Regions from separate parts of the Paenibacillus sp. NPDC058367 genome, predicted to be linked through region 3. Evidence: riboswitches for the same ligand, from Rfam matches in the RefSeq annotation. Region 3 holds a riboswitch; each other region holds the start of a gene.
What was found. A riboswitch is a leader RNA that binds a small molecule or an ion and turns the genes downstream of it on or off. The one in region 3 is predicted to bind cyclic di-AMP.

Region 1: another riboswitch for cyclic di-AMP. It lies ahead of ACFWMP_RS31115 (C40 family peptidase); the one in region 3 lies ahead of ACFWMP_RS25245 (hypothetical protein).
Region 2: another riboswitch for cyclic di-AMP. It lies ahead of ACFWMP_RS26175 (TrkH family potassium uptake protein); the one in region 3 lies ahead of ACFWMP_RS25245 (hypothetical protein).

The regions. Positions count from the first base shown of each region.
Region 1 covers NZ_JBHXIZ010000013.1:24,099-32,167, forward strand. The annotation lists gene ACFWMP_RS31100 (M1 family metallopeptidase) at 1-164, shown strand, start outside; gene ACFWMP_RS31105 (hypothetical protein) at 176-1,006, shown strand; cyclic di-AMP (ydaO/yuaA leader) riboswitch at 1,221-1,359, shown strand; gene ACFWMP_RS31110 (C40 family peptidase) at 1,413-1,841, shown strand; cyclic di-AMP (ydaO/yuaA leader) riboswitch at 2,201-2,342, shown strand; gene ACFWMP_RS31115 (C40 family peptidase) at 2,348-2,839, shown strand; gene ACFWMP_RS31120 (GNAT family N-acetyltransferase) at 3,096-3,581, shown strand; gene ACFWMP_RS31125 (c-type cytochrome) at 3,709-4,065, shown strand; gene ACFWMP_RS31130 (4a-hydroxytetrahydrobiopterin dehydratase) at 4,157-4,444, opposite strand; gene ACFWMP_RS31135 (hypothetical protein) at 4,673-4,966, opposite strand; gene motA (flagellar motor stator protein MotA) at 5,173-5,976, shown strand; gene motB (flagellar motor protein MotB) at 5,960-6,778, shown strand; gene rluF (23S rRNA pseudouridine(2604) synthase RluF) at 6,878-7,579, opposite strand; gene ACFWMP_RS31155 (sensor histidine kinase) at 7,569-8,069, opposite strand, start outside.
Region 2 covers NZ_JBHXIZ010000006.1:171,197-179,265, reverse strand. The annotation lists gene dnaI (primosomal protein DnaI) at 1-382, shown strand, start outside; gene ACFWMP_RS26195 (YqzM family protein) at 548-703, opposite strand; gene trxA (thioredoxin) at 1,062-1,379, shown strand; gene uvrC (excinuclease ABC subunit UvrC) at 1,501-3,453, shown strand; gene ACFWMP_RS26180 (CPBP family intramembrane glutamic endopeptidase) at 3,560-5,245, opposite strand; cyclic di-AMP (ydaO/yuaA leader) riboswitch at 5,560-5,741, shown strand; gene ACFWMP_RS26175 (TrkH family potassium uptake protein) at 5,876-7,171, shown strand; gene ACFWMP_RS26170 (potassium channel family protein) at 7,185-7,853, shown strand; gene ACFWMP_RS26165 (LysR family transcriptional regulator) at 7,926-8,069, opposite strand, start outside.
Region 3 covers NZ_JBHXIZ010000005.1:431,036-439,104, forward strand. The annotation lists gene ACFWMP_RS25225 (ABC transporter permease) at 1-1,177, shown strand, start outside; gene ACFWMP_RS25230 (hypothetical protein) at 1,212-1,433, shown strand; gene ACFWMP_RS25235 (hypothetical protein) at 1,461-1,820, opposite strand; gene ACFWMP_RS25240 (hypothetical protein) at 1,953-2,462, opposite strand; gene ACFWMP_RS25245 (hypothetical protein) at 2,479-2,970, opposite strand; cyclic di-AMP (ydaO/yuaA leader) riboswitch at 3,104-3,269, opposite strand; cyclic di-AMP (ydaO/yuaA leader) riboswitch at 3,690-3,879, shown strand; gene ACFWMP_RS25250 (hypothetical protein) at 4,070-4,480, shown strand; gene kdpF (K(+)-transporting ATPase subunit F) at 4,613-4,690, shown strand; gene kdpA (potassium-transporting ATPase subunit KdpA) at 4,703-6,379, shown strand; gene kdpB (potassium-transporting ATPase subunit KdpB) at 6,396-8,069, shown strand, end outside.

The sequences.
Region 1 (8,069 bases), on a different contig from region 3:
AGCTTCTTCTCTCTGCTGAGGTTGATCCTGAGCATACCATTCTGTTAGAAAACAAGCATCTTAATAACTTCAGACTGGCGGAAATAGAGCCCAAAACGCTCTCCCGCTGGACATTAAGTGTAACTAAACTAGTTGAAACCGTGCTCGGAACTCTTGTCTGGTGAGGTGAATGATTGTGAGAACATCGATAACCCGCGGCTGGCAAAGCATGAAGGAGCAATTTTATATTCTGATTCTGCTCTTCATCTACCGACTGCTCTGGGGCTACTTTATGTACGGCTTCATCCGGTCTGCTATCGTTCCAATTCTACTGCGTTATCCAGATAAAGACGCTGGAGGCAGCGGAATGGGCAGACTACTCTATTATGTCGAAGGGCAGTTCAACTTGAACACAGATCCTGCGATACGTACTTGGTTATGGATGTTCCTAGGGCTTGTTGTCTTACGACTGCTACTCTCCCCCTTCATAAGGGCAGGATTACTGCATGAACTCCATCAGGAGCGAAAAGGAGAGCGTGGCCTGTTCTTTTTTCCAGGTATGAAGCTTTATGGATTTCCAGTGTTTATCTTCAGTCTAATCGAATGGGCGCTGGCTCTACTTCCGTTATACTGGCTTGCTCCAAAAATGTACGGGCTATTCTTGTCCTCCTTTCTGAACTACTCTTTGTTACTTCATCTAGTTCCATACGTATTGGCATGGCTTATATACATCTTTATCGTGCGCCTGTTCCTTCTATATATGCAGTTTGGGTATACCAGCGGCACGGGGATGTTCTCCTCCTTATTCATTTGCTTGAAGTCGCTGATTCCGGCAATAGGAATTTCAATCATACTTGGTGCAGCAGGCCTGATCCTTTTGCTAGTGTGCGGAATAACGGGTATCTTCTGTCCTGGCCTACCAGCACTTCTTATTCGTCAACTTTCATCACTGCCCTCAACACTCTTCAAAATGTGGGGAATTTCAGCTCAATATCATCTATGGCACAGTAAAGCATTTCCACAATAATTTGAAGCATTACAGAACATAATATAAGAGTCCCGGTTCCTGAATCAGGAGCTGGGACTCTTTCGCGTTATAGACAAATTATGAGGATTTGCAAAATCGTAAAGACTTTGTTACAATAAGTCCTGTTCCATTGGTAACAAGTTTGTAATCATTTGAAACGATTTCTACATAACTTCATGTATTTGTCGTAGTCATGTCGATAAGTCACTATCTGGTGCATAAAACGCCGAATTCCTTGCACCGGGAAGTGGGGGAACCATATTTTGGGTGAATTGATCTCGCTTTGCAGTGATCATAGGGGAACCTTCTACCGAATCCTTAAGCTAACCTCACAGGCATTGGAAGGGGTACAATTTTTTTGAAGAATTTAAGAAAAGCATGCGTCGCTGCGGCGCTAGGACTTGTGATGGCGTTCTCTATTGGTGGAGGAAGTGCCTTTGCAGATTCTAAGATGGACAGTGTTATTTCAAAGACAATTGGAGTTGCCTATAAAACCGGAGGCACTAGCACTGCCGGGTTTGACTGTTCTGGATTTACTACGTATGTATTCAAGAAGGTGGGTCTTTCTTTGCCCCGTACTTCAAAAGCTCAATATAATGTCGGAACTCCTGTAGCCAAAAGTAAATTACGTTCAGGTGACCTAGTTTTCTTTAACACATTGGGCAACGGCGTATCCCATGTCGGCATTTATGTTGGAAACGGAAAATTCGCACAATCATCATCTTCATATGGCGTGACCATCACTTCACTTAGCCAATCCTACTGGGCCAATCGCTACGTTGGTGCTAAAAGAGTAATGAGTACTTCCTCATATCAAGCTATAGCCTACGATTAATACTTCCCCACAACTATAATCTCACAATTACATTATATAGACCTGGGTTTGATTATTGACTTAATCGAATCCAGGTTTTCTTTTGCCTTATTATATTCTTTACACCTCTTGAACGGACTTTAAACACTTTTATTTGATAAAAATTTCAATAAATATAAAAATTAGTTTAATATTATCGCTTACATATGCATTTTGTCTTTAAAAAAACGAATTTTTCTGCATGATTATGTTAAAAACGATTGCCAAGCGGCACTCTGTTTGTTACAATAACTGCAGTAAGATTTTAGTAACATTTTTGTAATCATTAAGTTGTTATTTACAAAGGTTTTGTCATGTATTGATTACAAGCTATTCCTAATCAACAGTATCAGCCGAGTTTCCTAACTATTAGGAAAACGGGGGAACCAACTTTGGGTGAATTGACCTCCATTTTTAGAGGGGTCATAGGGGACCTTCAACCGAACCCTTAAGCTAACCTCGTAGGCATCCGGAAGGGGTATAAACTTTTGAAGAAGAAGCTAGCAGCAGCAGTACTTAGCTTTTCCATTATTTTCACCATCGGAGCAGGAAGCGCTTTCGCGGATTCCAAAATGGATAAAGTGATCGACAAGACCATCGGAACTAAGTACGTATCCGGCGGCATCTCCACAAATGGATTTGATTGCTCCGGATTTACAATGTATGTATTTGATAAAATTGGTATAAACCTACCACACCAATCAGGTTCCCAGTATCAAATGGGTACTGCTATCTCCCAAGATGATTTAAGATCTGGTGATCTTGTATTCTTCAATACAAGTGGTAAGGGTGTCTCCCATGTCGGTATTTATGTCGGTGAAGGCAAGTTTGCACACGCATCTTCCTCACGCGGTGTAACGATTAGCTCCCTGAGTGATAGCTACTACGTGAAACGCTACATCGGTGCTAAACGAATTATGAGCACGGATGCTTATCATTCTGTTGCTTCTGAGACAGAAGATAATGATGATGTTCAATAAGTAAATCGTACATAGGCTCTTTTCCAAGATGTTGATTCTTGGGGAAGAGCTTGTTTTTTGTCTTATTTAGTATTTACCCCTCTCAGAATTTGTAAAACAATAATCCTCATAAATTTCTGAGTCGACCATGCCTTTTTTTGTATATAATTAGTTACAAGCATAAACGCCTTCGATGTCCTTATAAGGACCATAAGTATTTTAAGCTAGAAATATAAGACATTTAAAGTTCGCCCGTGAAAGGAGGTCCTTTGACCTTATGATAAATCCCTCTGTTACTTTTCATGTAGCGCCTATGGAGACCAGTCACGCGGAAGAGATTTGCAACTGGGATTACACTGCCCCTTATAATATTTACGGCTGGATGCCGTGGGAGCAAATGCAGGCTCTTGGAATCGAGTTCGGTGACCCTCAGCTACGGAATGAGCAATATGTCTCCATACTAAATGGGCAAGGGATTTTGTGTGGATTCGCGCAGTTGTTTCCAATGGAAGGTGTTGTTCGCTTGGGGATTGGTATGCGCCCTGATCTATGCGGTAAAGGTCTAGGAAAAATATTCATGGATGCAATTGTGCAAGCAGCCTTGTTTCGTTATCCTGAGCGTGAGATTGATCTAGAGGTATTGACCTGGAACCAGCGGGCGATCCGAACTTACCAAAAGTGTGGATTTACGATTACCGATACGTATGAACGCCTAACCCCCACAGGAAACAAACCTTTTTATTGCATGGTCTATGATAAATAATATTAAATTCCATATTTTTCAATGATTTGATGGCATTATCGTTCATTTTTTTGTCACAAACCCTATGATAACGCTTCACCTTGAGCTATAATGTAGGGAGCAGCTTACATAGAAGGGACGAACTGGGATGCAGAAATGGATCATGAGCGGTTTGTTTTTTGCCGCCTGTGCCTTTGCGGTAGTACTTATGTTTACACTTCCAGGTAAAGAAGAGGTAGCTGAACAGAATAAGCCGACGATGCCGGAAGTCCAATTGGATGCGGCAAAGGCCGAAGCAACCGTGAAAGCCAGCTGTATCACCTGTCACGGCGATCAGCTTCAAGGTGGAGTTGGACCCAGTCTTCAAAATGAAGGCGGTCAGCATGATGCTGAAGAAATCTACAGTATCGTCACTAAAGGACGCGGTCAAATGCCTTCCTTTAAAGAAAAGCTAGCCCCTGAGGAGATTGCAAACGTCGCCCTCTGGCTCTCAGAGAAAAAGTAACAGTAACTACTACCTAAGCAACTAAAAACGCCCGTGCCAGAAGATAGTTCACTATCTGCGCACGGGCGTTTATTTATGAGTTTGGGTGACACTAACGATTTTTCTCAAAGGCTTCATTAAATTCATGTGCCTCTCGAATATCTAGAGCTGTAATACCGTCTTCCTCATTTGATTTCAGTCGTAAAGTCACTGTCTTATAATCAATCGTAATATGTGGATGGTGATCAAAGGCTTCTGAAATGGTGGCTACTTCATCAACGAAAGCAATACCCTTCATATATTGGCTGAACATATATTTTCGCACCATGGTATTCTCTTCCAGCTTCCAACCTTCCAGCTTGCTGATCTGCTCACGCAGTTCTTCTTCCGTAAATAACAATTCGTTTCCTCCCTTACTAAAAATTGCAGTAAAATCCGCAGGTCCCTTTACTCGTCATATTCGTTAAACAAAACATCCCTTAGCTTCTGAGGTCCAAGGGATGTGCCAGGATAAAGGCAATATTTTCGATTAAATGTATTCAAGAATCCCAGCGATTATAACTCGGCTACACCAATTTTAACACGGGCTACTAACTACGGGCAAATTACGCCCCACCGCCCCCTCTTCTTAAATCAAAACAACAGAGGCTAAATCCTCTTCTCCGACTAAAATATTAATGCGGTGCGTGTCCTTATCGTAGATGATAACGCCGCTCCCCACCTCAATCATAGGTTCATTACCCAGCGCGAAGAAAAGATCCTCAGCCAGTGCCTCCCATACCTCCATCTTGGATTCCTGCGGCAATTCTTGCCACTCTTCTGGATCCATTTCAAAAAATAAGTACCCATCGGAAATTCTTCCGACAGCCTCAGTCAAATCCGTTAGGATTTCACCGTAATCTCTACCATGCTTTACACCCACATGTATCACTCCGTTTTCTCCACAGATGAATAATTACTTACCTTATCCATTATAGCCGAAAAAATGACTTCACAAAAAACGGAATGATGTCGATAAATAAGAATATACGTTATTCGGTTTCGAACAGAGTGCCTTGCCGCTGTTTCAAGGATGATATACGCGGCTTTGTCGGAACACATCTTATAATCTCATGGACGAGGTGCATAATGGAAATTTCAACAATACTTGGTTTAATTTTTGGTCTAGTTGCAGTTATTTGGGGTATGATCCTCAAGCACGCTCCTCTTCACGCTTTAGCCACACCTGCTGCTTACGTTATTATCTTAGTGGGTACGGCAGCTTCCATCTTTATGGCCTTTCCGTTCTCGGAGGTCAAGAAGATTCCAAGTCTGTTTAAAATGATTTTTGTCAAAAAGAAATTAATCAGTAAACCCGAATTAATTACTATGTTCATGGAGTGGGCTTCTATTACACGGCGTGAAGGTCTGCTGGCTCTTGAGTCGAAAGTCGATGAAATAGAAGATAACTTCCTCAGAAATGGCATGCGGATGATTATTGATGGAAATGATCAGGATTTTGTCCGCGATGTTCTCATGGAGGACATCCACGCCACAGAGGATAGACATAAAGCAGGTGCACTCATTTTCTCACAAGCAGGTATGTATGCTCCTACACTTGGCGTACTCGGGGCCGTTATCGGACTTATCGCCGCTCTGGCTGATATGAGTGATATGAACAAATTGGCTGCAGCAATCGGGGCTGCCTTCATCGCAACACTACTCGGTATCTTTACAGGTTACGTATTATGGCATCCTATTGCCAATAAGCTGAAACGACTTTCCAAACGTGAAATTGAAGTTCGAATGATGATGGTCGAAGGTCTTTTGTCCATACAATCCGGTGTATCCACTATTGCCATCAATCAGAAGCTTGCTGTCTTCCTGACACCTTCGGAACGAGCTAAGTTAAATGATGAGAAGGAGAGTGGATCGGGTGAGCAAAAAGACTAGACGACACGAAGAGCATGAAGAACACGCCGATGAATCGTGGCTACTGCCTTATTCTGATCTTATGACCCTTCTGGTAGCCTTGTTCATCGTAATGTATTCTATGAGTGCAACGGATGCCAAAAAATTCGAAGAGATGAGTCAAGCCTTCAGTTCCGCTCTTAATGGCGGTACAGGTGTTCTTGAAGAACGGGCGGCAATGCCATCTAAGAGTCAAGAGGATTTAGGAAAAAATGATCAAATGGATAAATCAGTAACCAAGAAAAATGAACAAACAGAAATGGCTAAGCTGCGGCAAAAGGAGCAAGAGGATTTAGAGAAGCTTAAGAAGCAGTTTGATCAATATATCAGTAAGAACGGCCTTACCGATCTACTCAGTACTAAGCTCAATCAATCCCAACTTATGATTACGATAAGTGATAACGCGTTGTTCGCATCCGGACAGGCAGTAGTTAAAGATGATTCTCGGCAATTAGCAAAGTCCATCTCAACTATGCTGCAGCAATTCCCGGATTATGATGTAGTCGTGCAAGGACATACCGATAACATCCCTATCTCTAATAGCGACTATTCTTCCAACTGGGACCTGAGCGCCGATCGCGCCCTTCAGTTCATGAAGATTTTGCTAACAAATACGAACCTGAATCCACGGAAATTTAGTGCGATTGGATACGGAGAATACCACCCCATTTCTGAAAATACTACAGCTGTTGGACGAAGTAAGAACCGCCGGGTTGAAGTATCCATTATTCGTAAATATCAAGAAACCAAAGAGTTCTCAGGTATTGCTCCTTCCGATGAATAATGGTTATCCTATTACAAGCATAAAGAGCTGTCCCAAGGTCTTAGACCGATGGAACAGCTCTTTTTTGATACATTGTATTCAAATAAAAACTCTTCTAGGTTATAGAAGTTCGTAGTTCAGTGTAGCTCCAAGTTCTTGCTTCTCTTCAGCAGACAGCTCACGCCATTCTCCTGTTTGTAATGCCCCTAGACGAATATTCATAATCCGAATGCGTTGAAGCTTTCTAACCTCGTAGCCAAAAGCGCTGCACATACGGCGGATCTGACGATTCTTACCCTCCGTCAAAATAATACGGAATACACGCTCTGTAATACGAGTGACCTCACAAGGTAGCGTCTTCTCACCTAATATCTTTACGCCGCTGGACATGCCGGTAATAAATGATGGCGTAATCGGTCTGTCTACAGTAACAACATACTCTTTTTCATGCCGACCTTCGGACCGTAAAATCTTGTTAACGATGTCCCCATCGTTGGTAAGCAGAATCAATCCTTCTGAATCCTTATCGAGTCGCCCAATCGGGAAGATTCGCTCATGATGACCTACAAAATCAACAATATTCCCCTTAATATGCTGCTCTGTAGTTGAAGTGATACCCACTGGCTTGTTTAACGCAATGTAAACCGTCTGGCTTGATGATTCAAGCGCAACACCATCTATTCTCACATCATCGCCTGGAACGGCCTGACTGCCAAGCACAGCAGGTTGTCCGTTGATCGTAACTCTACCACCTTCCACCAGCTTATCTGCTTCACGGCGTGAACAGTACCCTGTCTCACTGATGAATTTATTAATTCTCACGTTGTCCTTCACTCCGTTCATCCTTAATATTAAGCCAAGGGCTATCCGTACCAGCTGCAGGCAGCTTGATCATAACAGTTGTCCCTTGACCCACTTCACTTTGTATTTCCAAATGACCCTTATGAGCCTGAATAATACGTTGGCTAATCATTAGCCCTAAGCCTGTTCCCGACTCCTTATTGGTGAAGAAGGGCTCACCCAGCTTAGGCAGCATATCCTTAGGAATTCCTTCGCCTTGATCTGAAATAAGAATGAAGACAGAATCCAAGGTATTTCTTAACTCCATTGAAATTACACCACCATCAGGCATAGCTTCAATAGCATTTTTGACGATGTTAATAAACACCTGCTTTAGCTGGTTCACTTCACAATGTACGGTGGATGGATATTCAGAGAATGTCGCACTAAACTGAATCCCAAACAAATGAGCTTGACTGTCTAATAGAGAAACCACATCACCAAGGATATCCCGCACATCTTTTTCCTGGAA
Region 2 (8,069 bases), on a different contig from region 3:
TGCCGGCTATACTGGAGTTATCGTATATATGCCAGATTTTATCGAGGATTTGAAGTCGATCATGATGGACGGCCAGAAGATGAAGGAAACCGTAGATACGTTGAAAAATTGCGATTTACTTATTTTTGATGATATTGGTGCGGAGAACTTGAATCCCTGGGCGCGTGATCATGTGCTTGGTGCGATTCTGAATTATCGGATGAACCGTAAGCCAACCTTCTATACCTCAAATTATCCGCTCGATGGTTTGGAGAAACATCTTAGCTTTACGAGTAAGGATGGCGAGGAGATTTATAAAGGTCAACGTTTGATGGATCGTATTGCTCCTTTTGTGGATGTTATTCCACTGCATGGGGAGAATCAACGGGGGACGATTAGATAAACTCGAAATATTCATAACCGTAACATTCAAAAGAGCAGCGATTCTCCTTTTATTGGAGGATCGTTGCTCTCTGTTTTTTCTTATTTACTCTCAAAAACAGAAGCCGCCCCCTAAGTAGCATTCACTACTTTTGAGACGGCCTCTGTTTATATTGCGATGATTCCCTTACTCCGAAATGAACTTAATGATAACCATGCCGAAAAAGACAACGGTCATAAATGCAGTCATTCCGAAAAATCCATTCATTAAATCGCCTAGATCATTGCGGGGTTCTTCGTTGATATGTTCTCGTGGGTCCCGTGCTTGCGCGTTGACATCCATAGCTTCTGCCTCCTTACAGGGACAATGCCTGTATTGTTAAGATGCAAATTGAGTTGACCATTATGAAATAAGTCATTGACATTTAATGCGCTTTCTTAGAGTATACCGAAAGGCTGGGGAGATTGTAAAGAAAAGAGTAACGTAAATAAAATTAGTTTGAGAGCAATATAATTGTATGTGATATATAACATATCCCTTAAAGATATGTTATACTGGAATTGTGTCGGTAAGTGGTAATTTGGTTATCATATTACATGAAACAATTTATTAACTTATATTTTCGGAGCAGCTTCCATAAACTAAGCTTTGGTTTAGAGTGGAGTAATGTTTCGTAAAACTTTAGAGGAGGAACAATATCATGGCTATCGTGAACGTGTCTGACCAAACCTTCAGTAACGAAGTGGAAGGTCAAGGTACTGTAGTAGTAGACTTCTGGGCTCCTTGGTGTGGTCCTTGTAAGATGATTGCTCCAATCTTGGACGAATTGTCCGCAGAACTTGGAGACAGCGTGAAGATTGCAAAATTGAATGTGGATGAGAATCCGGAAACGGCTTCCCGTTTTGGCGTGATGAGTATCCCAACCCTGATCTTCTTCAAAGACGGTCAACCGGTAGATAAAGTTGTGGGATTGAACTCCAAAGAATCCCTGAAAAATATCGTAGCTAAACATCAATAATTGTTAAATGCTACTGTTCGGGCCTCGGCCCTGCCGCTCAGCGCCTTCGGTTCATTCCGGAGGCGTTTTGTGTGCTGAATGCCAATTAATTATGGGTCCAATTTAGCTGGAGGGGATCATTTTGGACAATATCCGCAACAAACTGGCTCTATTACCCGACCTGCCCGGGTGCTATCTGATGAAGAATGAAGAAGGCACCATTATTTATGTGGGTAAGGCGAAGGTGCTTAAGAACCGGGTTCGCTCTTATTTTACAGGCAGTCATAATGGTAAAACTCAGCGACTTGTCGCTAACATTGCTGATTTCGAATATATTGTTACGTCCAGTAACATGGAAGCGCTCATTCTTGAGTGCAATCTGATTAAGAAGCATATGCCACGTTATAACGTACTTCTGAAGGACGATAAGACATTTCCTTATATCAAAATAACGAATGAAACTCACCCTCGGCTTGAAGTCACACGCCGGGTGATTAAAGATAAAGCAAAATATTTCGGCCCTTATCCTAATGGTTATGCTGCACAGCAAACGAAAAAGCTCCTCGATCGTATGTATCCGCTCCGTAAATGTGGCGTAATGCCAAAGGAAGTCTGTCTTTACTATCACATGGGCCAATGCTTGGCGCCGTGTGAGAAGGAAGTGCAGAAATCCGAGTATGAGCAGATTACGCAAGATATCGCTGCTTTTCTGAGCGGAGGTCATGATGCGGTTAAGAAGGATCTACAGCAGAAGATGCAGGAAGCTGCTGAGGAATTATATTTTGAACGGGCGAAGGAACTGCGGGATCAGATTATCCATATTGATGCATTGATGGAGAAACAAAAGATTAACACCACAGATACTAAGGATCGTGACGTATTTGGTTATGCGGTAGACAAGGGATGGATGTGTGTACAGATTCTGTACATGAGACAAGGGAAGATGATTCAGCGCCACTCCTCTGTCTTTCCGTTCTATGGGGAAGCCTACAGTGACTTTATGTCTTATGTGACGCAGTATTACAGTGATAATCCTGCTCTGCCGCAGGAGATTCTTCTGCCGGATGTGCTTGACGAGGAAGCAGTGGTTGATAAAGAGGCTAAACCGGCGATTGTCATTGCTGCTCCAGCCGAAGAAGATCTACAAAAGGGGGAAGATACCCCCGAATCGCCTGAAGAAGTTGAGGCCCGTGAAATGGCCGCTGCGGAAGCATCAGCAGCAGGTGTCGTTGATGCTGCAGGTGGCGCCTCTATTCTACAGGAGTGGCTCGGCACCAAAGTGCTAGTGCCACAGCGTGGCCTCAAGAAGCAGATGGTCGGTATGGCCTGCCAAAATGCTACAGTCGCAATCGATGAGAAGTTCCGGCTTATTGAACGAGATGAAGTACGTACCTCTGGTGCTGCAATGAGCTTAGGCGAGAGCTTGGGGCTCGAACGCTTAAGCCGGATCGAGGCGTTCGATAACTCGAATATTCAAGGGACTAATCCGGTTTCTGCGATGGTTGTCTTCATTGATGGCAAGCCCGCACGAAAAGAGTATCGTAAATATAAGGTTCGTACGGTGGTGGGTGCGGATGATTATGGAACGATGCGCGAGGTCATCCGGCGGCGGTATGAACGGGTGCTGAAAGAGAACCTGCCGATACCAGATCTTATCGTAGTCGATGGTGGTAAAGGGCAGATATCCTCAGCTATTGATATTCTGGAGAACGAGCTGGGGTTATTCATTCCGGTCTGTGGTCTCGTCAAGGATGATAAGCATAAGACGGCTCAGCTTTTGGTTGGAGATCCGCCAGAACCTGTCGCTTTGGCTCGGGATAGTCAGGAATTTTATCTGTTGCAACGGATTCAGGATGAGGTGCATAGATTCGCCATCACCTTCCACCGTGAACAACGTGGGAAGTCCATGGTTACTTCTAAACTGGACTCCATACCAGGTATAGGCGAGAAGCGGCGCAAGGCGCTGCTTAAGCATTTCGGATCGCTAAAGAAAATTAAAGAAGCCTCCATAGAAGATTTTAAATCACTTTCTATTGGCGAAAAGCTGGCTAGTCAAATTCTTGAGGCGCTCAAGGATGAAGAGCCAGCGACATAGGCATTCGAAATATTGGAATGATGTATACGTAAATATAAAAAAGGTGTCACAGCAGTTTTCTGCTGTGACACCTTTTTTTATTATAGGTTATCCACCCGTTACTTCTTTAAATTACAGATGTAGGTTCAACCGGCTTAGGTTCTGATTTTTGCGGTGGATTAAACCGATAGACGATGTAGGCGACTATGAACGGCATGATAATCGCGAAGATACCAGCCCCTACATTCACGCTTTCCTTCATAAAGATCAGCGTAGCGCCCATCAGAATGCTGTCAAACACGACGTGACTGAACATGACGGCAATAAAGCCGTAACGAAGGAATATATAGCTAAAGAGCAAACCAATCACGGTCAGCTCAATAGGACGGGAACTGATGGGATAGATCGGATACAGCGTATGGCCAAACGCCCAAACCAGCGTGGTGATCAGGCAAGCAATGAACGTGCTACGGAATACTTTTTTCAACATAGGAATTCCGAAAAAACGATAAATAGCTTCCTCGGATAAACCAGCGAGCCATGCAACGATGGGCAGCAGCCAAGCATATCTCATGTTGTAAGGAGATTGAGTAGCGTCAGTAGTGGACCAGTTCTGCAAGGTAAGTGATAATACGATGAACATAAGGGTCTGCACCCCTAGCAGCACGAATGCCCAGACGTATCCAGCCCGGATACTATCCAGAACATATTTTCCATAGCCAGGCTCTTTAGCGCGAGGCCATGGGTTCATCCCCTCTTCTTTTTTCCATAGGCCGTCCCCTCCAACTAAAGAAAAATAGAGCAGCGAGGACATTAGGAGGCTATATAAGGCATAAATGATGAACATTATGACGGAAGTTATCTGAGCCTCGAGTCCTTCGCCTGAGGATTCAGGGAGCATATTATAGGTGCTGATCATCATGATTACAAAATAAGCTGAGCTTAGGAATATTCCACGCTTAAAGGAGGTATGTTCTCTTCTAAGTATGCTGTAGATGAGTGCCAGAATTCCTAAAGCTAAAGTAGGCAAACCATAGCCGAATAAAGTAAACTTTTCCGCGAGAGAGGTCTGGTCCTTTACATAGGAAGTATGCCAGGCTGGAGCGGTGAATCCTGCTTTAAAGCTGGATACCTGTTCGCCAGTGAAATCGAAATAATAGTGTAATAAGGATTCACCGATCTGAACGGAACGATCTGTATACACGAGCCCGTAGTTTCCCGTATTCGATTCAATTTGCAGCTTGGCGGGATTTACATCCCATTCCTGAAGCCAGGGACGGGCAAGATTTTCTTTTTGTGCAAGTGATAAGGTAGTACCCTTGTCCTCTTCTTTTGCACTGGTTGATACATTGTTTGGTAATCCGGTACCTGATCCTTCTGCTCCTTGTGTGAAAGCGACAACTGCACCAGTATACATATTGAGGTCAACGGAGATCAGTGGCTCTTGTTCCGCTGAAGGACTAAGTGTTACACGGAAAATGTCAAAAGGATATCGTTGATCCAATTTCTTTTTTGTATAGTCCTCCAAAAGCTTCTCGCGGGACATATAACCATAAAAGGAAGAGTCCGTATCGTACAGTACATTCCACTGATCGGTTGGTGCTTTGGTGTAGTTCAGCTTTTGTTCTGCGAATGATATGGCTTTGTCGCGGGCTTCCGCCTTACTGATGACAGTAGTATCTTCCCCGGCAGGGCTATTTAGCACCGAGGGAGCAATTTGAAACATAATAAATAGAATAAGACCGATAATGCCCGAGATGATGAGCCTCTTGGAGAGGGCACGTTGCTGTAAGGGCTGGCCAACGGGATTCATGTAACGCCTCCTTGTAAACTGACAATGTTATGTTCCATTATAGTATTAGTGCCATGATAGTTACAAAAATCATCGTATATTCTTTTTATGGGTAATAGAGATATTATAGAATAGGTAACTGAATATATACCATGAATTTAAGGTGATTCTTTCTTCATTTTTCATGAAAATCGATGCAATTGCAGGGAAAACACGGAAAAGTGATGAGAAAAGGCACTCTTAGTGGTACATCCTCTCCAAACCGCATTTTTCATATGAATCACCATTAATAGTGTCTTTGTGATTTATCGAAATAACATATATAATTTGTATGCAATTGTAAATAGCCGAATTTCAGGTGAAAACGGGGGAACCATAAGAAGTAATGAAAAGATGAGTATACGCCATAGGCGTTATCTTTATTCATCAGGGGTGAATTTCGTTCTAGGAACGAATAGGGCAGCCTGCACAGTCCGAATCCGTCAGCTAACCTCGTAGGCTAATTTACTGCAGGAACCAAGGGTAGCATTGGTTTTCCAGTGCTTTTTTTGTTGGAATTCTTTAAATTTTGATAAGAGGGTGAGCGTAGTGGCTTCACAGTTTCGCAGGGTTTCTGAATCAAAGTTCCTGAAGCTCTCTCCGCCTCAGATTATGGTGCTTGGTTTTGCATCGATCATTCTGATTGGAGCCTTGCTGCTAATGCTTCCCATTTCGAGTACCAGCGGGAATGCTGTTAGTTTTATTGATGCGTTGTTTACTGCAACATCGGCCACCTGTGTGACAGGACTTGTGGTGCTGGACACCGGGACGACATTCACCATTTTTGGGAAAACCGTAATTATGGTGCTTATCCAGGTGGGCGGCTTAGGGTTTATGACAATGGCGACCTTATTTGCCATGATGATGAAACGCAAAATTTCCTTGCGGGATAGACTGATCCTTCAGGAAGCAATGAACCAAGGCTCTATGGAGGGGATTGTTCGACTGATCCGGAGAGTACTTATTTATTCTTTGGTCATCGAAGGCTGTGCAGCGGTGCTTCTGTCCTTACGCTGGGCGTTTGATATGCCACTGGGCAAGGCCATTTATTTTGGAATATTTCATGCTGTGTCTATGTTTAATAATGCTGGATTTGATATTTTCGGGGATTTCCGGAGTTTAACCGATTATGTATATGACCCGCTAGTGAACATCGTGGTGATGTTTCTGATTGTCTCTGGCGGTATTGGTTTTATTGTCATGTCGGATCTGGTGGAGTTTCGTGTCAAACGTAAATTATCTTTGCATAGCAAAGTTGTACTCTCCACCACTGCAGGGCTTATTCTTATCGGCGCTTTAGTTATTTTTATATTTGAATTTACGAATCAGCGCACACTGGGGAATTTAAATTTCGGCGGCAAAATATTATCGGCATTCTTTCAGTCGGTATCGCCCCGAACCGCTGGCGCCAATACGGTGGATATTGCCGGACTGCGGCAAGCCTCACAGTTCTTTATGGTTATTCTTATGTTTATTGGTGCATCTCCAGGATCAACAGGTGGCGGGGTCAAGACTACAACCTTTACGATTATGATTGGTGCAGTAATCGCGATGCTGCGCGGACGTGAAGATGTTGTACTGTTCCGTTACCGATTGGCGCAGGAGCGTATCTATAAAGCGTTGACGTTAACATTACTCGCTTTGCTATTGGTCCTCACGGTGTCGATGTTACTGTCCACAACAGAGGATAGTAATTTCTTAGCGATATTATTTGAGACGACCTCAGCTTTTGCCACGGTGGGACTAACCATGGGGCTGACACCTGAACTGTCTATCTTCGGCAAGATTCTGATCTGTCTGACCATGTTTGCAGGTCGGCTAGGTCCATTAACATTAGTGTATGCGCTTGGACCTAAACAGGGTAAACCATTGTATAAGCACCCAGAAGGTAAAATAATTATTGGATAGGAGTTAATCCGAAATGAAAGCACAGCAATTTGTAGTAATCGGTTTAGGCCGCTTTGGCTCAAGCCTTGCACTTGAGCTGATGGAAATGGGCTACGAGGTGCTCGGCATTGATCACCATGAGGAGCGTGTGGAGGAAATGAGCGATCACCTGACGCATGCGGTAGTGGCTGATGCTACAGATGAAGGAATTATGCGCTCGCTCGGCGTACGGAACTTTGACTGTGGGATTGTAGCGATTGGCGACAATATGGAACGAAGTATTCTGGCGGCGATTTTGTTAAAAGAGATTGGAGTCAAGCAAGTAGTAGCCAAGGCGATCTCGATCCTTCATGGTCGTGCGTTGTCCAGGCTGGGCGTGGACCGGGTTATTTTTCCGGAGCGGGATATGGGCATTCGTGTAGCACATCAGCTCGTGACACCCAATTTGCTGGATTATATTGAACTGTCCAAGGATTATAAAATCGTCGAGCTGACCGTTCCGTCTTGCATGAACGGGAAAAGCTTGTCAGATTTAAATACAAGAGCGAAATATGGTTGCAGTATTGTTGCCCTGAACCGGGAAAGTGGAATTATAGTGGCTCCAACGGCACATGATCATTTGAGTGAGGGCGACGTTATGGTACTCATTGGTTCTAATGAAAGTATTGATCGATTTGAGGATGAAGTTGTAAACCAAGATTAAATAGATAAGCCCTCCGTCCTTTACATGGGACGGAGGGCTTTTTTAAATTAAGGTTGCACTCAGAGGTATGTACTATTTCTCTCGTTCCGTCAGAAACATCTCTTCTGTGACCTGCACGAGGCTGCGGGCCGCTGTGCTCAGGCTTCCATCGTCACGGTAAATCAGACAGGTAGTTCGCTGAGTCTGCTCCAGCTCCTTAATATGCAGAGAGACCAG
Region 3 (8,069 bases):
TCCGTACATCATCGATCAGTTTAAGGGAGATTCTACAACAAACGCAGAGACTCAAATTGCTGTGATCGCGGAAGATGGAAATCAGGCTGCAGAGTTGTTGAAGGCTTATACTTCACCTGAAGGAATGCCGCAGGCAAAAGTTGTGCAATATACTTCTGCCGACGATGCGGAGCTAAAGAAAGCTTTAGATGAAGGGACTGTAGAAGGGTATGTTACTTTTGCAGAACCGACTGGTGAAGGACTTCCACCCGTTACTTATCATAGTGAAAATGGTGAATTGAAGGGCGATGTACAAATCTATCTCCAAAATGCCCTTCAGCAGGTCAACACCCAGTTCGTCGTTGGCGACAAGCTGACGCAGGAGCAGATTGCTGCTATGTCAACACCGGTACAGATAGCTACTCAGCAGCTCAACCCTGATGGGACTGCGGGAGATAAGGATGCGTCGCAGGAATCCGCTCCACCTATTAATTACGTCATTGTATACGCCATGCTTATGCTGTTCTTCATGTCTATCATGATGACCGGTAATATGATCGCAGCTGAGATTACTTCAGAGAAGAGCTCACGGATCATGGAGATTCTGATTACAAGTGCCTCACCTTTAGCGCAAATGTTCGGTAAAGTTATCGGTGTCTTCTTAGTAGGATTATTACAAATTGGCGTCATTATCGCAGCGGTAGTTGTCAATCTTAAGCTTCCGCATAATGCAACGATTTTGAAAGATTTAGACCTGGATTTAGGCCAGCTTAATATTAACTTGTTGCTTTATGGAATTGTTCTTTATGTACTAGGTTATTTCCTCTATGCCTTGATGTATGCAGCTGTAGGTTCAATTGTCAGCCGTACAGAGGATCTTGGCCAAGCGGTTATGCCGATTATGATGTTAGGCTTCGTAGCATTCTATGTTCCACTGTTCAGTATCTCCAATGCGGACACTCTGCTGGTTAAGGTAGCGAGTTATGTGCCGTTCACCTCTCCATTGACCATGCTGCTCCGGATTGGTGTTGGTGAAGTAGCGATCTGGCAAGTTATTGTATCATTAGCCATCCTGCTTGTTACCACGTTCATCTTTGGATGGTTGGCTGCCAAGATCTATCGCACAGGCGTATTGATGTACGGCAAACGTCCAAGTATTAAAGAGATCAGAAAAGCGATGAAGGCTTACAAGATCTAAGTGGCTTCATATAAACTTTTAAGGAGTGGTAAACATGACTAAAAGTGAACAATACAATATGATGCTTTTAATGAGTTCGGTATCTCTGGCTACGGTTAGTAGAATGCTCTCGACCAATGGGTCCACTTTAATGGATTTCACTCAGGGTGTATTGACTGGGATTGCCATGGTGGGGATGATTGCGGGATTGTGGATGTACGGAAAGGAAGCCGCGGCAGATGCCGTGGCTTTTTTATTTTTTGTGTATGTATCGTAAAAGTTATTTGGAAGATAGTTGAGGGAGTTAGACAACGGATAGATTACCACTAGGCAGCAAATCCTCTTGAGCAGTCAGTTGCTCCCGCACACGCCTAAGCTGTGCTTTTAGGACAGGAACACTCTTTTGCAGAATGATGCTTATTTGAGGTAAAGATAGCTTTAGGCCATACCACATCGTTTTTATAAGCTGTTCCTCCCAAGGCAATGTCTTGGCAGACAGAAGAGACCGGCGTGCGTAATAATCGGCGCATTGTCGGATACAAGAGCGGTAAGCCTCGATAGAGAATAGCTGGCTGTCGAAGCTTTTTTGACGGAATATTTTATGAAGCTCTTTAAAAGTACGGATAGTAACCTTCTCGGCTTCTACTGATTGTTGTAACAACATGGAACTGAGCGTATAGATATCATTCGTGCACTTTTGAACACACTCTGCAAATATAGTTCTACGGGGTGATTCGGAAGGTAAGGGGTCAGGCATGATAAACACGATCCTTTCAGAATGGGTTATGGGATGAACTTATAATAAAGAAAAGTAAGAAATGGATTTGTTGATAAGCTCGGCGGTATCAGGTTCTGGATAACTATGTTTTTGAAGCGCTACACTGGATGGTTTATAATATAGCCGCCCTCCTTTGGAATCTCTCCCACCAGCGACAGCTCTGTACAGACGACCTTGCTCAATGTGCCCTGCCAAGGATTTACCCTGCAGCTTGGCTTTTAAATCCTGTAAAGCACCTTGCACTAGCTCAAACTGAGTCTGATCCCACTCTGAACCATGGGTACGTACTTTATCTATCGCTTCCTCTAGCCGGCAATGGTATATCATTCTGAGAAAAGAACTCCATTTAATAAGATCGAAAGTTTTGGTATTGGCAGAGATAAGACATGCCCCCCAGCTGCTACCTCCTTTACAGGTAAGTTTCAGGATGCCATAACGGCTGTCTTGATCAGCCTCCATTCCATAGTGAATAGGCTCTGGTGAATCAAAGACGAATACTTCTATGCGAGATAGTCTTCGCTGGTCCATGACAGGTTTCTCCTCCTTAGGTTTCCAAAAGCTTAAGATTTACATGGTGAATGACGTTAGCCTTCTCTATACAGGCGAGCATTTCAGCTTCATTCTCACAGACTGCGGCATGCTCCAGCCATAGTCGGAATTTCTGTTTGCGTATAACGGATAAATGTAAGGGAAAGGTGTTGCCGGATCTCATTACGTACCAACCGACTGCAACTTCTTTCCACGGTTCCTTAAAAGCGGTGAGCCACGGAAAACGTTGGTGTGCTGACCAATCCTGCAGCTGTTGCTTTTCTCGGATATTTTTATATATTTCGTATATAATTGTTCGGTCCATACAGTATTCACAGGTAGATGGGCTGCTGAAATGGCGAAGTGATTCAATCTGCTTCTGACCAAAAGCATAGCCGACAATAGTTCTGTGATGATCCTCTTCGAACCACAACGCTCCAAAGCAAACATAATTTAGACTTATCGGCTCAAGTAGCCCTTGCTGAGTTCCCCAATAATAGTGTTTCATTCCTTTCACCCCGTCCAGCATGCTATCACCCTATAGATTCAGGTAACGCAAAAACCGCAGCAAGAGGAGGACCTCTGCTGCGGTTTTGGAATACAGGTATACACACACCTGTGCCAAAGCGTGGCGGATCAAGGGTCTCTCTCTTTACGCTTACGAGGTTAGCTGTCGGATTCGGACGGTGAGAGTCGCCCTACCTATGTGAGACTTGAACAGTCTCCTTCGGATTCACCCCAAGTAGGCCATGTGGCCTGATGGTTCCCCCGTTCCCTGCAAATGCAGGAACTCAGCGTTGAATGTATTTCGTGAAATAGATTCAACCCGAATCATACTCTTTTCAAGGTGTTTCTGTAAAAACAGAAAGTGTTCTTTTGAGCGCAATTTAAACCAAATCCTGCCTACTACGACGAAAAAGGGAACCAAATAGGTATTTATTGCGAGTTATCGGGCTTCTTCCTCGCTTAATCTCGCTTTCTTGTTTCCTTTCTTATATAGGCGATTTTTGGTGATTTCACTAATCGTGGTGAATAAAATCACATGGTATGACCGTTTTTCGCTAATGGATTGAAACTCGAGTAAACAAGAGATATAGAGAGATTGGATATCAAGTAAGCGCTATCCAATGCGAAAATAGTTTTTAATTTGCATTATTTTGGCATCAATCAGGTTTTACAATACTTCCTGCATAAGGGTATGATTACTCCTGTTTCAACAACAATCGAATATTTGATCCGCTTAATTTCCGATAAGGAAAGCGGGGGAACCAACAATCGGCAGACGATGTGAGAGTCGGAAGCCGGTTATGGGGTGAATCCTGTAGAAGATGCCAGTGAGCTCGCATCTATACAGGTAGGGCGACTCTCACCGCCCGAATCCGACAGCTAACCTCGTAAGCGTATGGAGAGAGGATGAGTGCAATGTGACCGCTAGCGAGCCACAGAGGAGAATCCTTTGTGGCTTTTTGCTGTGCTTTTTTAAGCAAAGCATTTATGGAAAACCTCACGAAGAGGTCGTTATATTCATCATTAGCGGTAGCTTTTTTTTCAAGATCAGGGTGATCAAGCTCTGATCTTACAAGCAAAGCATTTGAGGAGAATAAGAGATGACAGATCAGAATGAATATGTACTGGTATGTGCGCCAACGAAGGCAGGCGAACATTTTATTAAGCTTCTAAAATTCAGAGGCATTAAGATGGCCGGATTGACCAACAACTTGCCTGAGAAGGCCCTACTCGAAGAGATGGGGATTGAACAAGTCGTTCTAGTTGATACCCGCCATCAGAATACTTGGTTTCGCCCGCCGTTTCCGGTAGGCCGGGTATATCTGTTCGAGAGCAGCTTTACGTTATGCTGCCGTTACATTCAGATGTGCCGTACCTGGACGACACAGCCGATTTTTGTAATTACAAGCTCAATAAATCCTAGATTGGTCTATAAAAGACTTGGCGCGAGTTATGTAATCTATTCCCACAGCGGTGATGCTGATTTTCTGGTAGATAGATCACCTCATTAAGGATAAAAGAAGGAGTGCGGAAGATATGATGGATCTGTATATGGTGGCTTCGTTAGCTGTAATTTACGGGTTATTTTATGGATTTATGCGCTGGTGTGCAGGTGTAGTTGAGGATACGGGGAGGGATAAGCTGTGATTCTAGTAATCGCTGTTACCCTACTGCTGTTTATATATCTGGTTTATGCATTGATTCATCCGGAGAAATTTTAAGGAGGGGCATTCATGGGCATTTTGCAAATTGTTGCTGTAATCGTAATTCTCATCTTGCTGGTTAAGCCGATGGGCACGTATTTATATTATGTGTTTTCTAATGAACCGAACCGTACGGATCGATGGTTTGGAGGTATGGAAAAAGGAATTTTTAAGCTGATCGGCCTGAAAAAACGGGACGGTATGTCCTGGAAGAAGTATGCGCTCAGCTTTGTTTTAACGAATATCGTACTGGTTACTTTCAGCTATATCTTTCTTCGATTGCAGCGGGGTTTACCACTAAATCCGAATGGAATTGCGGATATGGAACAGACGCTTTCGTTCAATACGGTGATTAGTTTTATGACTAATACAAACCTGCAGCATTACAGCGGGGAGACGGGACTTTCGTATTTTTCACAAATGGCTGTCATCACGATGATGATGTTCACGTCTGCAGCGAGCGGATTTTCTGTTGCGGTTGCCTTTGTCAGAGGGATCACAGGACGGAAATCAGTCGGGAACTTCTTCGAGGATTTCGTTAAAGCACATATTCGTGTATTCATTCCTCTAGCTCTGCTGGTTTCATTGGTACTGGTAGGACTACATGTGCCGCAAACACTCAAGCCATCGCTTGAAGTCACTACACTAGAGGGGCAAACGCAACAAATTGCTATCGGTCCAGTAGCTTCTCTGGAATCGATCAAGCATTTGGGCACCAATGGTGGCGGCTTCTTCGGAGCCAATTCATCGCATCCTTTTGAGAACCCTAATCCACTTACGAACGTGCTAGAGATTCTCTCTATGTGGATGCTGCCAGCTTCGCTCCCTTATATGTACGGATTGTTTGCCAAGAACAAACGTCAGGGCTGGGTAATTTTTACCGCAATGATGACCTTGTTTGTTCTGCTATTAAGCCTAAACTTCTATGCTGAATCGAAAGGCAATCCGGCGATCAATGCACTAGGAATAGAATCTTCACAAGGTAGTATGGAAGGTAAAGAGGTGCGCTTCGGCATACCGCAGTCTTCCTTGTTTACTTCAGTAACAACCGCAGCTACGACAGGTAGTGTTAACAATATGCATGATACGCTGACGCCGCTGGGAGGCATTACGCCTCTTGCACTGATGATGCTCAACAATGTCTTCGGTGGTAAAGGTGTCGGACTGATCAATATGCTGATGTATGCGATTCTGGGTGTCTTCCTGTGCGGTCTCATGGTCGGCAGGACACCGGAGTTCCTCGGACGGAAAATAGAGGCCAAGGAGATGAAGCTGATTGCCATAGCGATCCTTGTGCATCCGTTCATTATCCTTGTGCCAACCGCAGCTGCGTTCCTGACCGATTTGGGGCAAGGGGCGATTACGAACACTGGATTCCATGGACTCAGCCAAGTGTTATATGAATATGTCTCTTCTGCCGCGAACAATGGTTCAGGATTTGAAGGGCTTGCAGACAATACAACTTTTTGGAATGTCACAACCGGGATTGTCATGCTGCTAGGTCGTTATGTCTCTATCATTGCAATGCTGGCGGTAGCAGATTCTCTGCTTAAGAAGAAGCCGGTTCCTGAGACGATTGGCACGTTCCGCACAGACAATGGACTGTTTACGGGAATTCTGATTGGTACAGTAGTGATTATCGGTGCGTTGACGTTCCTGCCGGTCATTGTACTCGGCCCCATTGCAGAATATCTAACCTTACGGTAGGAAGAGGGAGAATAAGATGAGTACTGTAAAAAGAAAAAAGCTGCTGACGGGACCCATACTCCTTAGCGCTGTAAAGGATAGTTTTATAAAGCTTAACCCAGTAACGCTAATCAAAAATCCCGTCATGTTCGTGGTAGAGGTCGGTACGATCATTGTCCTCCTCATGGTGCTGGCTCCTGGATATTTTAATGCAGAGCAATCGATAGGCTTCAATATCACAGTGTTGTTCATTCTGCTGTTTACAGTGCTGTTTGCGAACTTCGCTGAAGCACTGGCAGAAGGCCGGGGGAAAGCCCAAGCCGATTCGCTCAAGAAAACAAAACAAGATATCACAGCTAACAAACTGGTTGGAGGAGCGGTGAAGACAGTCTCTTCCTCCGAGCTGCGTAAAGGAGATATCGTCATTGTCAGTCAGGGAGAACTCATCCCTGGTGACGGTGAGGTGATTGAAGGGCTGGCTTCCGTAGATGAATCAGCGATTACAGGTGAATCTGCACCTGTAATCAAGGAGGCTGGTGGGGACTTTGGCTCCGTTACAGGCGGTACACGGGTCGTCAGTGATGAGATTAAAGTCAGAATTACAAGTGATCCTGGTGAGTCGTTTCTAGATCGAATGATCTCTCTTGTTGAAGGGGCGAAACGTCAGAAGACACCTAACGAAATTGCGCTAAATACGCTTTTGATCAGTCTGACGCTGATTTTCTTGATTGTAGTAGTGACCTTGCGGCCGATTGCAACTTATCTAGGTGTTGATCTTGATATTCCGGTTATGATCGCCTTGTTGGTCTGTCTGATCCCGACAACTATCGGGGGACTGCTATCCGCAATCGGAATAGCGGGTATGGACCGGGTGACCCAGTTTAATGTACTCGCGATGTCTGGTAAGGCCGTTGAGGCTGCTGGCGATATTAATACGATGATCCTAGATAAGACCGGTACGATTACCTTTGGGAACCGGATGGCGAGTGAATTTGTACCAGTCGGAAATGAATCCGAAGCGGAGCTTACGGCATGGGCGGCCATCAGTTCCCTAAAGGATGAGACGCCTGAGGGACGTTCTGTAATTGAGCTGGCCAAAAAGCTGGAACGCAGCTATGACAGCAAGCTTGCTGAAGGTGGCGAATTCGTAGAGTTTAAGGCCGAAACTCGGATGAGTGGTATTGACCTGCAAGATGGACGCTGCGTACGCAAAGGTGCGGTAGACTCCGTGAAGAAATGGGTACAGTCGAAAGGCGGTGTCATTCCCGCGAACCTCGACAGTAATTCTGATGCCATCGCCCGGATGGGGGGGACCCCGTTAGCGGTTGCGGTAGACAATCGGATCTATGGACTTATTTACTTGAAGGATACCGTTAAGCCAGGCATGAAAGAGCGGTTTGATGAGCTGCGGAAAATGGGGATCAAGACCATCATGTGTACGGGTGACAATCCGCTGACCGCAGCTACGATTGCCCGTGAAGCGGGGGTAGATGATTTCATCGCTGAAAGTACACCTGAGGATAAAATAGCAGTCATTCGCCGCGAACAGAACGAGGGTAAGCTGGTTGCGATGACCGGGGATGGTACAAATGATGCCCCTGCCCTTGCGCAAGCTGATGTGGGCTTAGCCATGAATAGCGGCACTACAGCTGCTAAGGAAGCAGCAAATATGGTCGATTTGGACTCCGACCCTTCGAAGATTATAGAGGTC